Regions from separate parts of the Saccharothrix sp. DSM 118769 genome, predicted to be linked through region 1. Evidence: riboswitches for the same ligand, from Rfam matches in the RefSeq annotation. Region 1 holds a riboswitch; each other region holds the start of a gene.
The links. Region 1 has a riboswitch for glycine ahead of gcvT (glycine cleavage system aminomethyltransferase GcvT). Riboswitches for the same ligand answer to the same signal wherever they lie in the genome.

Region 1 (4,939 bases):
CTAGCGGTTGTCGGTACCCGCTAATACGGTGCGCTGCATTGGCTGATCTTCGACCGACGAGGAGGCAGAATGGTCGAGGACTCGGGAGTCGACGAGCTGCTGCGGCAGTGGGCGGCTGAGCGCTCGGACGACGCCGAGCTGCAGGAGGTGAACCGGATCAAGGACGCGTGGCTCGCGGAAGCCCCGCCGTCCCCGGGGATCCCGGTGCAGCGGGCGAACGGCGGGAACCGCGGCCTGATGAGGGTCGAGTCCGCGGACCCCGCCTACGTGGCGGCGATGCGGAAGAGGGCGCCCGAGGTGCCCGAACCCCTGCTCGCCGCCGCCGCCAGCTACTGGCAGCTGGTGGGTGACCTGTCGGAGGCGGAGCTGTGGTGGGACGCGGGCATCAGCCCGTTGGACCAGCGCGCTCTGGACTACCGGGCGGCCGGGCTCACGCCCGCCGACCTCGGTCGTCGTCTCGGCCCGATGACGGTGCTCCAGCACCTGCGTCGGGGCAGTGCGGCAGCCTGGTGCGTGGCCAGGTTGCAGAGGCAACGCCGGGACGGCGTCGCCTAGTCCGGATCGACGAAGAGTCGGGCGGGCTCCTGAGGTCGAGGGGCCCAACGCCCGTGAGGGGCGGGCTCCCGCGTGGGGAGCCCCGGCCCGAGGGGGCTCTCAGCTCCCGCGAAGTACCCTTGAGGTGTGCACGGCCTCATCACCCCCAAGCGCGTCGCCATCGCCGCTGTCTGCGTGGCCGCGCTGGTCGTGTGCTGCGGTCTCGCCTACTGGCAGTGGGAGCGCTTCTCCCAGGCGGGCGGCACGTTCCAGAACCTCGGCTACGTGTTCCAGTGGCCCCTGTTCGGCCTGTTCCCGGCGTTCATGGTGTGGCGCATCCGCAGGCTGGACGCCCAGCGCCGGGCCGAGGGGACCGCCGGGGAGACCGAGGTCACCCCCGACGGGGGTACCCGGGAGCCGGTGGCCGAGCCGCCGGCGCCGGTCGTTACCGTTGACCCCGTCGGAACACCCGCGCGCGACGACGAGGACGACGAGTTGGCGGCCTACAACCGCATGCTCGCCCAGCTCCACGCGCGGGACCAGCGGTGAGGTGAGGGTAGGGCGATGAGCGGCGCGTTGACCAGGTTCCGGTTCATGGCTTACGTGGTCGGCGTCGGCCTGCTGCTGCTCGTGGTCGCCATGATCGCCAAGTACGCGGGCGGCACCGAGACCATGATGAGGGTCGTCGGCCCCGTCCACGGCTTCCTCTACGCCATCTACCTGGTGCTCACCGTCGACCTCGCCCTCAAGGCGCGCTGGTCGATCAAGGCCACGGTGCTCGTCCTGCTGGCCGGCACCGTCCCGTTCGTGTCGTTCTACGCCGAGCGCAAGGTCGTGGAGAGCGTCCGGGCCGAGAAAGCCCTGTGACGCGGCGGGTTGACCCCGGCCACCAGGCACATCTAGCGTCTGGCGGTACCAACTGAACACGGCCGTCGATGTCGCGCGGGAGAGTCCCCACCAGTCGGGGCGCCGAAGGAGCAACTCCTCCCCGGAATCTCTCAGGCACAGCTACCGCCCGACGAAGGCAACTCTGGAAAGCAGGCGCACCCGGTGCGCCTCGCCCACGGTGCAAGCCGCTCACCGGCAGCGGCGAAGCTCTCAGGCTCATGACAGAGGGGGAGGCTTCTTCGACGAGGAGTCTCCGATGGACCGTGTCACCCTTCACCCGTGCCCGCCGACCCGACCGGTCGGCGCTACCGGCATGCCCGCACCCTGGGAGGACCCCGCCTGATGGAAAGCCGACGCACGCCCCTGCACGCCGAGCACGAGGCCCTGGGCGCACTGTTCACCGACTTCGCGGGCTGGCGGATGCCGCTGCGCTACGACAGCGAGCTGGCCGAGCACCGCGCGGTGCGCACCTCGGCGGGCCTGTTCGACCTGACGCACATGGGCGAGATCGTGCTGACCGGGCCGGGTGCGGGCGCCGCGCTGGACCACGCCCTGGTCGGCCACGCGTCGGCGATCGGCGTGGGACGCGCCCGGTACACGATGATCTGCGAGGCCGACGGCGGCGTCGTCGACGACCTGATCGTCTACCGCACGGGTGACCAGGAGTACCTGGTCGTGGCCAACGCGTCCAACGCGGCCGTCGTGTTCGAGGCGCTGGTCGAGCGGGCGAAGGGCTTCGACACCACCGTCGAGGACCGCTCCACCGACTACGCGCTGCTCGCCGTGCAGGGGCCGCGGTCCACCGAGATCCTGGCCGGCCTCACCCCGACCGACCTGGCCGGGGTGAAGTACTACGCCTCCTACCCGACCGAGGTGGCGGGCAGGCCCGTGCTGCTCGCCCGCACCGGCTACACCGGCGAGGACGGCTTCGAGCTGTTCACCGCCCCGGACGACGCCGCGCACGTGTGGCGGGCGCTGCTGGAGGCCGGCCGGGAGCACGACCTCAGGCCCGCCGGGCTCGGCTGCCGCGACACCCTGCGCCTGGAGGCCGGGATGCCGCTGTACGGCAACGAGCTGGGCCGGGACCGCACCCCGTTCCACGCCAACCTGGGCCGCGTGGTGAAGCTCGACAAGCCGGGCGACTTCGTCGGCCGCGACGCCCTGGCCGCCACCGCGGCCGAGGGCGTGCGCCAGGTCCTCGTCGGCCTGAAGACCACCTCCCGCCGCGCCCCCCGGCACGGCTACCCCGTGCTGGACGCGGGGGGCACCCCGATCGGCGAGGTGACCAGCGGCGCGCTGTCGCCGACCCTGGGCTACTCGGTGGCCATGGCCTACGTGGCCGAGGGGCACGCCGAGCCCGGCACCGAGCTGTCCGTCGACGTCCGCGGCAAGCGCGAGCCCGTCGAGGTCGTCGCGCTGCCGTTCTACAAGCGCCCGAGCTGACCGCCCGAGCTGACTAGGAGAGAGATCCCATGTCCGAGCACTTCAACACCTCCCTCGCGGAGTTCGACCCGGAGGTCGCGGACGCCGTCGCCGCCGAGCTGCACCGGCAGCAGAGCACGCTGGAGATGATCGCCTCGGAGAACTTCACGCCGGTGTCGGTGCTCCAGGCGCAGGGCTCGGTGCTGACGAACAAGTACGCCGAGGGCTACCCCGGCCGGCGCTACTACGGCGGCTGCGAGAACGTCGACGTCATCGAGCGGCTGGCGATCGAGCGGGTCAAGGGGCTGTTCGGGGCGGGCTTCGCCAACGTGCAGCCGCACTCGGGCGCGCAGGCCAACGCGTGCGCGATGTTCGCCCTGCTCCAGCCGGGCGACACGATCCTGGGCCTGGACCTGGCGCACGGCGGGCACCTGACGCACGGCATGCGGATCAACTTCTCCGGCAAGCTCTACAACGTCGTGCCCTACCACGTGTCGGAGGCCGACGGCCGGGTCGACATGGCCGAGGTCGAGCGGCTGGCGCAGGAGGCGAAGCCGAAGCTGATCGTGGCGGGCTGGTCGGCCTACCCGCGGCAGCTGGACTTCGCCGAGTTCCGCCGCATCGCCGACTCGGTGGGCGCGTACCTGATGGTCGACATGGCGCACTTCGCCGGCCTGGTGGCGGCGGGCCTGCACCCGAGCCCGGTGCCGCACGCGCACGTCGTGACGACGACCACGCACAAGACGCTCGGCGGCCCGCGCGGCGGCGTGATCCTGACCAACGAGGCCGACCTCGCCAAGAAGATCAACTCGGCGGTGTTCCCCGGTCAGCAGGGCGGTCCGCTGGAGCACGTGATCGCGGGCAAGGCGGTGGCGTTCAAGCACGCCGCGTCGCCCGAGTTCGCCGACCGGCAGCGGCGCACCGTCGAGGGCGCGAAGATCCTCGCCGAGCGCCTGTCGCGGCCCGACGCGGCGGCGGCGGGCGTGAAGGTGCTCACCGGCGGCACCGACGTGCACCTGGTGCTGGTCGACCTGGTGGCGTCCGAGCTGGACGGCAAGCAGGCCGAGGACCGGCTGCACGAGGTGGGCATCACGGTCAACCGCAACGCGGTGCCGAACGACCCGCGCCCGCCGATGGTGACCTCCGGCCTGCGCGTCGGCACGCCCGCGCTGGCCACCCGCGGCTTCGGCGCGGCGGACTTCGCCGAGGTGGCCGAGATCATCGCCGCCGCGCTCCAGCCGTCGCCCGACCTGGCGGACCTGCGGTCGCGCGTCGAGGTGCTGGCGGCCAAGCACCCGCTCTACCCGAGCCTGTGAGCGCGGCCACCGCCTGAAATAAGTTGAGCCTTCAACCGGTTGTCCCGTGTGCACGACGCACGGGACAACCGGAAGAAGGACCCATGACCGCGACCCTCGACTCCCTCGCGCTGTCCGCCGACGCCCAGGACCTGCTGTTCCGCGAGGCCCGCACGGCCAACGCGTTCACCGCCGAGCCGGTGACCGACGAGCAGCTGCGCCAGGTCCACGAGCTGGTCAAGTGGGGTCCGACGGCGATGAACAGCCAGCCGCTGCGGGTGCTGTTCCTGCGCTCGGAGGAGGCCAAGGAACGCCTGGCCCCGCACATGGCCGAGGGCAACCGCGAGAAGACGCGCACCGCGCCCGTGGTGGCCGTGCTGAGCGCCGACGCCGACTTCCCCGAGCACATGGCGAAGACGTTCCCGCACTTCCCCAACGCCCGGCAGGCGTTCGCCGACGACACCGCCCGCGCCGGGATGGCCCGCACCAACGCCCTGCTCCAGGTCGGCTACTTCATCGTGGGCGTGCGCGCCGCCGGCCTCGCCGCGGGCCCGATGAGCGGGTTCGACGCCGAGGGCGTGCGCGCGGAGTTCCTGGCCGGCACGGCGCAGCAGCCGCTGGTGGTCGTCAACATCGGCCACGCCGACGAGTCCGGCTACCGGCCCCGCAACCCGCGCCTGGACTTCGACGAGGCCGCGCGCGTCCTCTGAGGACCGCTGCACCACGCCCTGATCCCCCGGCCAACCCCGGGCCGGGGGATCAGGGCGTTCCGCAGTGGACCTCCGGGTCACACGCCGGGA
Region 2 (4,939 bases), 280 kb from region 1:
GCGCGACCGCTACCTGCCGCTGAAGGTGATCAGGGAGCAGTTGGACGCCGCCGACGCCGCCGCCGCGAACGGGGGCCCGCACCGCGGTGCCGCGGCCCCCGACCACCGGTTCACCCGCGACGAGCTGCTCGCGCGCACCGGCGTCGCCCCCGACGTGCTGGCCGACCTGGAGCAGCACGGCCTGGTCACGCCGACCGCCGGCGGCCACTACGACGCCGACGCGGCGCAGATCGCCTCGACCGTGCGCGCCCTGGCCGACCACGGCCTGGACGCGCGCCGGCTGCGCCCGTTCCGGAGCGCGGCGGACGTCGTCGTGACCGCCGCGCAGCAGGGCCGTGCCGACGAAGTCACCGCGCTTTCGGTAACGCTGCACACACTCCTCGTGAAGACCGGATTGCGGGACGTCGCAGGTGGCCGTGTTTCGTCGAGGTGAACGCGTGTCCGCATCGTGATGCGAAGCGGTCGGGCCGTTGCGCACGGAGCCCGCTTGGCGGGTAGCGTCGAATCCGTACGTGGGGCATTCTCGTTGGTAGCGGGGACGCCAGAATTTCAGCGCGCTGAGGGAGGCGAGACCCGATGAGCGAGATGCGCGTCGTCGGTGTGCGGGTGGAACTGCCCGCCAACCAGCCGATCCTGTTGCTGCGCGAAACCGAGGGTGAGCGGTACCTGCCGATCTGGATCGGATCGGTCGAGGCCACGGCGATCGCGCTGGAGCAGCAGGGTGTCCGGCCTGCCCGGCCGTTGACGCACGACCTGCTCAAGGACGTCATCGGCGCCCTCGGTCGGCAGCTCGAACAGGTTCGGATCACCGACCTCCAGGAAGGCACCTACTTCGCCGAGCTGGTGTTCGACGGTGACGTGCGCGTCTCCGCCCGGCCCAGCGACTCGGTGGCGCTCGCGCTGCGGATCGGCGTGCCGATCCACGCGGAGGAGTCCGTGCTCGCGGAGGCCGGGTTGATCATCCCGGACGAGCAGGAGGACGAGGTCGAGAAGTTCCGGGAGTTCCTGGACTCGATCTCGCCCGAGGACTTCCGGGGCGCGGACACCTAGGTCGACCCGTCGCGCGGGCCGCTCCGGCGGTTCTGGCGCGCGGAGCGGTGGAGCTGCCGGACGGCCGCGGTGACGTCCGGTTTCGCGTTTCCGGGGCGTTCTCCCGGTGCCGCGGGCGGCGCGGTCGCCGTGCCGGTGGCGTGACCGGTCGAATGCCCGTCGCCGGTGGGCGGGGGAACGCGGTCGCGGTGCCGTGGGAATCGTCGAACAACCGCTCGGAACGCTTCGCAGGGGTCCCCGCCGAGGGGACCCCTGCTTTGATTTTGCCGGCTGTCACCGACGCCGCGCGATGACCGATCCGCTGCCTGTGGACAACTGCTTCGCCGGTGTCGGGCACGGCTTGGTGGTGCCCGGTTCGGCGGTGGTGGCCGGTTCGGCGGTGGCGCCTGGTTCGGCGGTGGTGGCCGTGACCGCGTTGGCCGCAGCCGTGGTGGTGCTCATCCGGTCTTGGTGCTGTCCGGGGCGCCCGCACCGAGCCGCACCGCGCCGCGCCGCCGGCACGGCACCGGGTTCCGCGCTCACCGCCGCCCCCGCGACCGGCTGTCCGCGTTTACCCCACCGGTGACACCTGCGAGGGGCCGCGCCGCCGGCCCCGCGCCGGGACGGGCCCCTCGCAGGCGTGTGCGGTGAGTTGTGGATCAACCCTCCGTGCCACCCCCTGGTGTCACACCTTCGGATTACACAACGTCAGCGTTCTTCAGCTAAACGATCACTAAACGTCACCCAAATGGCTTACGACGAGGGTATCTCTCAACCTCAACCTCAGCTTGAGACAAGACACGCTCAGCGCGTCGCGTTGACCTGCCCCCTAGGCGGTCTTACCGTCGAGCTCAGGTGAATTGCCACGGTGTGATTCGGGCACCGGGGCGGCTTCACGTTGGTCGCCGGTCGTCGTGACCGGACCGAGGGGAGGCAGGCGTGGTCGAGGAAGCGCCCATCCGGGCGGGAACCGGAGAACAGGGTGAACTGTTCCCGGACTCCTCGCTGCCGGACGAACTCGTCGGGTACCGCGGCCCCGCCGCGTGCCAGATCGCGGGAATCACCTACCGCCAGCTCGACTACTGGGCACGCACGGAGCTGGTCAACCCGACCATAAGGAGTGCGCACGGCTCCGGCAGCCAGCGGCTCTACTCGTTCAAGGACATCCTCGTCCTGAAGGTCGTCAAAAGGCTCCTGGACACCGGCGTCTCGCTCCAGAACATCCGGGTCGCGGTCGACCACCTGCGCCGCCGCGGCGTGCAGGACCTGGCCCGGATCACGTTGTTCAGCGACGGCACCACGGTCTACGAGTGCACCTCGCCCGAGGAGGTCGTCGACCTGCTCCAGGGCGGTCAGGGCGTGTTCGGCATCGCGGTCAGCGGCGCCATGCGGGAGATCAGCGGCACGATCCACGAGTTCCCCGCCGAACGGGCCGACGGCGCCGAGGTCGTGGGGCCGTCCGACGACGAGCTGTCCCGCCGCCGCCGCACCCGCGCCATCGGCTGAGCCCCCCCGCGCACCCGGACCGCCGACCGCGGGCGACCGGCGGTCGACAACCGACGACGACTCGGCCCGCGGCGGGCCCACGGGTAGCGGTGCGCGGGTACCCACCTCCGCGGCGGGCAAACCGGTGAGATCCACGTCGCGCCGGCGGTACCGGCGGCACCCCCGCCGGGTACGATTCGCGAGCAGTCGCTTTATCCCGTGCGGGAGAGTCCGAGCCAGTCTCGGCGCCGAAGGAGCAAATCCTCCCCGGAACCTCTCAGGCGCAAGGACCGCGCGGGTGAGACGCCTCTGGAAAGCGGGTCGGGCAACCGACCCCGCCGACGGTGCAAGCCCGGTCGAGCAGTCCGGGTGAAGCTCTCAGGCGCCCGGCGCCGGGCAGAAGACAGAGGGGGAGGGCAACGGCCGGAGTGTGCCCGTAGCCCTGGAGGCGCCTTTATGACGCAGGACCGCATCCCCCTCGCCGCTCTCGAGCACGGCACCCCGTTCGCCGACCGGCACGTGGGCCCGCGGCCCGCCGAGCTGGCCCGCATCCTCGACGTCATCGGCGTCGGCTCCCTGGAGGAACTGGCGCAGCGCGCCGTGCCCGACTCGATCCGCGAGCGCGACCTGGTGCTGGACCTGCCCGCGCCCGCCACCGAGACCGAGGCGCTGGCCGAGCTGCGCGCGCTGGCCTCCCGCAACCGGCCGATGACGCAGATGATCGGCCTCGGCTACTACGGCACGACCACCCCGCCGGTGATCCGCCGCAACGTGCTGGAGAGCCCCGCCTGGTACACCGCGTACACGCCGTACCAGCCCGAGATCTCCCAGGGCCGCCTCGAAGCCCTCCTCAACTTCCAGACGGTGGTCGGCGACCTCACCGGCCTGCCGCTGGCCAACGCGTCCATGCTGGACGAGTCCACCGCCGCCGCCGAGGGCATGACGCTCGTGCGCCGGGCGGGCAGGTCCAAGTCCGCCAGGTTCGTCGTGGACGCCGACACGCTGCCGCAGACCCTCGCCGTCATCGAGACCCGCGCCGAGCCGCTGGGCATCGAGGTCGTCGTCGCCGACCTGTCGCAGGGCCTGGAGGGCCTCGGCCTGGGCGGCGACTTCTTCGGCGTGCTGCTGTCCTACCCCGGCGCGTCCGGCGTGGTCCGCGACCACGAGGCCCTGATCGCCGAGGTGCACAAGGCGGGCGCGCAGGCCGTCGTCGCCGCCGACCTGCTGGCGCTGACGCTGCTGCGCCCGCCCGGCGAGATCGGCGCGGACGTCGTCGTCGGCACCACCCAGCGCTTCGGCGTGCCCGTCGGGTTCGGCGGGCCGCACGCCGGCTACATGGCCGTCCGGCAGGGCCTGGAGCGGCAGCTGCCCGGCCGGCTCGTCGGCGTGTCCGTCGACGCGGACGGCTCGCTCGCCTACCGCCTCGCGCTCCAGACCCGCGAGCAGCACATCCGCCGCGAGAAGGCCACCAGCAACATCTGCACCGCGCAGGTCCTGCTGGCCGTCATGGCCTCCATGTACGCCGTCTACCACGGCCCCGAGGGCCTGAAGGCCATCGCGACCCGCGCGCACCGGATGGCCACGGTGCTCGCCGCCGGGCTGTGCGAGGCGGGCGTCGAGGTCGTGCACGGCGAGTTCTTCGACACCGTCCGGGCGCGCGTGGAGGGCCGGGCGGCCGAGGTCGTCGCCGCCGCCCGCGAGCTGGGCGTCAACCTGTGGCGGGTCGACGAGGACGTCGTGTCGATCGCGTGCGACGAGACCACCACCCGCGAGCACCTGCACCTGGTGTGGCGGGCGTTCGGCGTGACCGTCCCCGACGTGGACGCCCTGGACGCCGACACCGCCGACGGCATCCCCGCCGACCTGCGCCGCACCACCGACTACCTGACCCACCCGGTGTTCCACTCGCACCGCTCGGAGACCGCGCTGCTGCGCTACCTGCGGTCGCTGTCGGACAAGGACGTCGCGCTCGACCGCAGCATGATCCCGCTCGGGTCGTGCACGATGAAGCTCAACGCCACGGCCGAGATGGAACCCGTCACCTGGCCCGAGTTCGCCGAGCTGCACCCGTTCGCGCCCGTCGAGGACGCCGCCGGCCTGCTCTCCATCGTCTCCGACCTGGAGCGGTGGCTGGCCGAGGTCACCGGGTACGACGCGGTGTCGCTCCAGCCGAACGCGGGCAGCCAGGGCGAGTTCGCGGGCCTGCTCGCGATCCGCGCCTACCACCGCGCGAACGGGAACGCGCACCGCGACGTGTGCCTCATCCCGTCCAGCGCGCACGGCACCAACGCCGCGTCCGCCGTCATGGCCGGGATGCGCGTCGTGGTCGTGAAGTGCGACGAGCGCGGCAACGTGGACCTCGACCACCTGAGGTCGACGGTCGAGGCGCACCGCGACGACCTCGCCGCCATCATGATCACCTACC
Region 3 (4,939 bases), 720 kb from region 1:
GTCGGCTTCCCGTGCAACCAGTTCATGGGCCAGGAGCCGGGCACCGCGGAGGAGATCGCCACCTTCTGCTCGACGACCTACGGCGTCACCTTCCCGCTGTACGAGAAGATCGACGTCAACGGCCCCTCGCGGCACCCGGTGTACGCCGAGCTGACCCCCACCGAGGACGCCGACGGCAAGGCCGGGGACGTGCAGTGGAACTTCGAGAAGTTCCTGCTGTCCCCGACGGGCGAAGTGGTCGCCCGCTTCCGCCCGGCCACCGACCCCGAGGCCGACGAGGTCGTGCAGGCGATCGAGGCCACCCTGCCCTGACCACCGCCGCCGCCGCGGGTCCTCACCCGCGGCGGCGCGGCCGGGTCAGCACTCGACGACGTTCACGGCCAGGCCGCCCCGGGCCGTTTCCTTGTACTTGTGGTTCATTCCCGCAACGGACTGACCAGCACGAACGACGAGACGAAAGCGGGGAAATGGCAGACACGCCGCGCCATTCGGTCAGCGTCGCCGGAATCGTCGTCAACGACTCAGGACAGGTGCTCGTCATCCGCCGCAGGGACAACGGCCACTGGGAGCCACCGGGTGGAGTGCTCGAACTCGCCGAAACGTTCGAGGAAGGCGTCAGGCGTGAAGTCCTGGAGGAGACCGGCATCTCGATTCAAGTCGAGCACTTGTCCGGCGTCTACAAGAACATGAAGCGCGGCATCGTCGCCTTGGTCTACCGCTGCACCCCACTCGGCACACCCAGTAGCACGACGGACGAAGCCACCGCGGTCCGCTGGGTGACACTGGACGAAGTACGCGAAGCGATGGCACCGGCCTACGCGGTACGGGTCACCGACGCGTTCGAACCCACATCGCACACTCGCGCTCATGACGGCGTGAACCTGCTGTGACCCAACCACGGCCTGTCGACCACGAGGCCGCGTCACCGCCGAGCAAGCGCCGGGTGTTCAAGGTCGCCTTCGACCTGCGGGACGAGAGCGCATCGGAGTTCACGACCGCGCTGTCCACGGAGAGGATGTGGACGGAGAAGACAACCACGCAGGTGGTCGTACAGGTGCGCAGCATCCCGTTCTTCGTTCGGGGTGTGGCCTTCGGCGATACCGTGCGGGTCCGAGCCGATCACGACCGACGAGAACTGGTCTTCGAAGAACTGCTCACGAGGTCTGGACACTCCACCATTCGGATCAGCATTCCCAGCCAAAACGCAGCAGTCCCGGTAGAAGACGCCTTGCAGCGGCTCGGCTGCTCATGGGAGACCATTTCCGCAGGTATGTCGTGGGCCGTTGACGTCCCACCCGAGGTGGACTACTCGTCAGCAAGGACCGCGCTTCTCCTGGTGGTCGCGAAGGCGGGAGCAGTGCTTGAAGAAGCTTCGGTAGCAGCAGGACATCACAGCAACAACGATCGGTAAACCGATCCCACAGCCTGCACATCCCGCCGGGTGGCAAGCGTTGGCACTGCCGAATCCAGCTGTACGGGATCAAGGCGCGCCGGCTGCGGAAGCATGTCCCCAGGCAGTCCTCAGCGGCAGCAGTCGGGACGATCGCGGTCGCGCGGCTGGACCGGGCTGGGCTCGGCGGTCGACTGCCGCGGCGGCTCCGCCGCCTTGCCACCGGGAGTGGTTGTGCCGCAACGAGGACCAGGCCCACGACGCGCGACGGTCCCCACCCCGCGCTACCGAGGTGGGGACCGTCGCGTTCGGACCAAGATCAGGCCGTCTCCAGGCCGTGGGACGTCGGGTACCAGCGAGAACCACCGAGCAACGATGGAAGTCATTCGCGCTGGTCAGACGCCGGTCATCAGCACTCGATGACGTTCACCGCCAGGCCGCCCCGAGCGGTCTCCTTGTACTTGTGGTGCATGTCCTTCCCCGTCTCCCGCATGGTCTTGATGACCTTGTCCAGGGACACGAAGTGCGACCCGTCGCCCCGCAGTGCCATGCGCGCCGCCGTGATGGCCTTGATCGACGCCAGCGCGTTGCGCTCGATGCACGGGATCTGCACGAGCCCGCCGATCGGGTCGCAGGTCAGCCCGAGGTTGTGCTCCATCGCGATCTCGGCCGCGTTCTCGACCTGCTCCGGCGTGCCGCCGAGCACCTCCGCCAGACCGCCGGCGGCCATGGAGCAGGCCGAGCCGACCTCGCCCTGGCAGCCGACCTCGGCGCCGGAGATCGACGCGTTCTCCTTGAACAGCACGCCGATCGCGCCCGCCGTGAGCAGGAACCGCACCACGCCGTCGTCGGACGCGCCCGGCACGAACCTCGCGTAGTAGTGCAGCACCGCGGGCACGATGCCGGCCGCGCCGTTGGTGGGGGCGGTGACGACGCGACCGCCCGCGGCGTTCTCCTCGTTCACCGCCAGCGCGAACAGGGTCACCCAGTCCATCACCCGCAGCGGGTCGGTGGCGTAGTGCTCGGCGGCCAGCCGGGACCTCATCTCGGCCGCCCGCCGCCGCACCTTGAGGCCGCCGGGCAGTTCGCCGGTCTCCGTGCAGCCGTGCTCCACGCACTCCTGCATGACCTGCCAGATGTGGAGCAGGCCGGACCGGATCTCCTCCTCCGACCGCCACGACCGCTCGTTGTCCAGCATCAGGCCGCTGATCGGCAGCCCGGTCTCCCGGGTCCGCGCGAGCAGCTCGTCCCCGCTGCGGAACGGGTGCGCGACCGGCGTGCTGTCCGGCTTGATCCGGTCGGTGCCGGACGCGGTCTCGTCGACCACGAACCCGCCGCCCACCGAGTAGTAGACGGCCGAGTCGACCGGCGACGACCCGGAGAACGCCTCGAAGCGCATCCCGTTGGGGTGCAGCGGCAACGACTTGCGCCGGTGCATGACGAGGTCGGTGTCCTCGGTGAACGCGATCTCGTGGACGCCGCCGAGCCGCAACCGCCCGGTCGCCCGGACCTCCTCGACCCGCGCGGACGCCGCCACCGGGTCGACCTCCTCGGGCTTGTGGCCCTCCAGGCCGAGCAGGACGGCCTTCGGGCTGCCGTGCCCGTGGCCGGTTGCTCCGAGTGACCCGAACAGCTCCACGTGCACTCGGTCGACTGAACTCGTTCGTGCACCCAGGCGGTCCACGAACATCGTCGCCGCGCGCATCGGCCCGACCGTGTGCGAACTCGACGGACCGATGCCCACGGAGAACAGGTCGAACACGCTGATCGCCACGGATCAGCCCTCGGTCAGTTCCGCGTACTTCGCGGCGGTCAGCAGCCCGGTGGCGTCCTCGACGGCCACCTTGAACAGCCAGCCGCCGCCGTACGGGTCGTTGTTGATCAACGACGGGTCGTCGACCGCCGCCGTGTTGACCTCCACGACCTCGCCGCTGACCGGCGCGTACAGGTCGCTCACCGACTTGGTGGACTCCAGCTCGCCGCACACCTCGCCGGACGCGACCCGCGTGCCGACGGCGGGCAGCTCGACGAACACGACGTCGCCCAGCGACTCGGTCGCGTACGAGGTGATCCCGACCGACACGGGCTCCCGGGTGCCCGGCGCCCAGTCGACCCACTCGTGCTCGGGCGTGTACAGCAGGTTCTCCGGAAAGGTCACGTCAGCGCTCCCTGGTGGTGAAGGTCCACCCCCACTCTGTCCTGGGACCTGAGAGCTTCGCCGCGCGCGCGGCTTGCACCGTGGGTGCGCCCCCTCGGACGAGGGTGCGCTTTCCAGAGTCGCCTCACCGCGCGCGGTTCTCGCTGCCTGAGAGTGTGCGGGGGACTTGCTCCTTCGGCGCCTCGAACGAACGAGGTCTCTCCCGCGCGGGTTCCGGCGCCGTCGAGGCGCCGCGGCCGATGTTCAGTTGGGTGACCCGCACGCTAGGTGCCGGCCCGGACGGGTGTCAACGCGCCGCACGACTTGTTCCGCCGGCACAACCGGACCCGTCCTCCTTGGTTCCGCGCGCACGATGACACCGCGCCCCGGGTACCCGACCTTTGGCGAACACGACAGCCGAAGGAGCCCACCGTGCGGATCGCAGTCCCCCGGGAGATCAAGAACCACGAGTACCGCGTCGCGCTGACCCCGGCGGGCGCCCACGAGCTGGCGTCACGCGGTCACGAGGTGTTCGTCGAGGCCGGCGCGGGCCTCGGCTCGGCGATCACGGACGAGGAGTACGCGGCCGCGGGCGCCAAGGTGCTCGCCGGGGCCGACGACGTGTGGTCCGAGGGCGAGCTGGTGCTCAAGGTCAAGGAGCCGGTCGCCGAGGAGTACCCGCGGCTGCGCGAGGGCCAGGTCCTGTTCACCTACCTGCACCTGGCCGCCGACCGGCCGCTGACCGAGGCGCTGCTGGCCTCCGGCACCACGGCCATCGCCTACGAGACCGTGCAGACCCCGAACGGCGCCCTGCCGCTGCTCGCGCCGATGTCCGAGGTCGCGGGTCGCCTCGCGCCGCAGGTGGGCGCGTTCTCGCTGATGAAGCCGTCCGGCGGCCGGGGCGTGCTGCCCGGCGGCGTGCCCGGCGTGCACCCGGCGCGCGTGGTCGTGATCGGCGGCGGCGTGGCGGGCCTGAACGCGGCCGTGATCGCCGCGGGCATGGGCGCGGACGTGGAGATCCTGGACACCAACGTCGACCGGCTGCGACACATCGATGCCCTCTACCAGGGCCGCCTGCGCACCGTCACGTCGAACCGGTACGCGGTCGAGCAGGCCGTGCGCGAGGCCGACCTGGTCATCGGCGCGGTGCTGGTGCCCGGCGCGAAGGCGCCGAAGCTCGTGACCAACGAGCTGGTCGCCGACATGAAGCCCGGTTCGGTGCTGGTGGACATCGCGATCGACCAGGGCGGCTGCTTCGCCGACTCCCGGCCGACCACGCACGCCGACCCGACCTACCAGGTGCACGACTCGGTGTTCTACTGCGTCGCGAACATGCCCGGCGCGGTGCCGCGCACCTCGACCTACGCGCTGACCAACGTGACCCTGCCGCACGCGGTCGCGCTGGCCGACCG

Region 2: linked by a shared signal. The riboswitch ahead of gcvP (aminomethyl-transferring glycine dehydrogenase) and the one ahead of gcvT (glycine cleavage system aminomethyltransferase GcvT) in region 1 are both predicted to bind glycine.
Region 3: linked by a shared signal. The riboswitch ahead of gcvH (glycine cleavage system protein GcvH) and the one ahead of gcvT (glycine cleavage system aminomethyltransferase GcvT) in region 1 are both predicted to bind glycine.

What each region holds. Positions count from the first base shown of each region.
Region 1 covers NZ_CP193627.1:8,065,824-8,070,762, reverse strand. The annotation lists gene ACRAKJ_RS33970 (helix-turn-helix transcriptional regulator) at 70-555, shown strand; gene ACRAKJ_RS33965 (hypothetical protein) at 682-1,083, shown strand; gene ACRAKJ_RS33960 (DUF3817 domain-containing protein) at 1,099-1,401, shown strand; glycine riboswitch at 1,468-1,558, shown strand; glycine riboswitch at 1,560-1,654, shown strand; gene gcvT (glycine cleavage system aminomethyltransferase GcvT) at 1,765-2,865, shown strand; gene glyA (serine hydroxymethyltransferase) at 2,895-4,160, shown strand; gene ACRAKJ_RS33945 (malonic semialdehyde reductase) at 4,244-4,849, shown strand; gene ACRAKJ_RS33940 (COG4315 family predicted lipoprotein) at 4,927-4,939, opposite strand, start outside.
Region 2 covers NZ_CP193627.1:7,786,111-7,791,049, reverse strand. The annotation lists gene ftsR (transcriptional regulator FtsR) at 1-433, shown strand, start outside; gene ACRAKJ_RS32640 (bifunctional nuclease family protein) at 577-1,050, shown strand; gene ACRAKJ_RS32635 (hypothetical protein) at 1,324-1,491, opposite strand; gene ACRAKJ_RS32630 (MerR family transcriptional regulator) at 1,969-2,535, shown strand; glycine riboswitch at 2,727-2,817, shown strand; gene gcvP (aminomethyl-transferring glycine dehydrogenase) at 2,971-4,939, shown strand, end outside.
Region 3 covers NZ_CP193627.1:8,785,978-8,790,916, forward strand. The annotation lists gene ACRAKJ_RS37360 (glutathione peroxidase) at 1-312, shown strand, start outside; gene ACRAKJ_RS37365 (NUDIX hydrolase) at 468-890, shown strand; gene ACRAKJ_RS37370 (DUF4265 domain-containing protein) at 944-1,411, shown strand; gene ACRAKJ_RS37375 (L-serine ammonia-lyase) at 1,800-3,164, opposite strand; gene gcvH (glycine cleavage system protein GcvH) at 3,168-3,548, opposite strand; glycine riboswitch at 3,673-3,763, opposite strand; gene ald (alanine dehydrogenase) at 3,960-4,939, shown strand, end outside.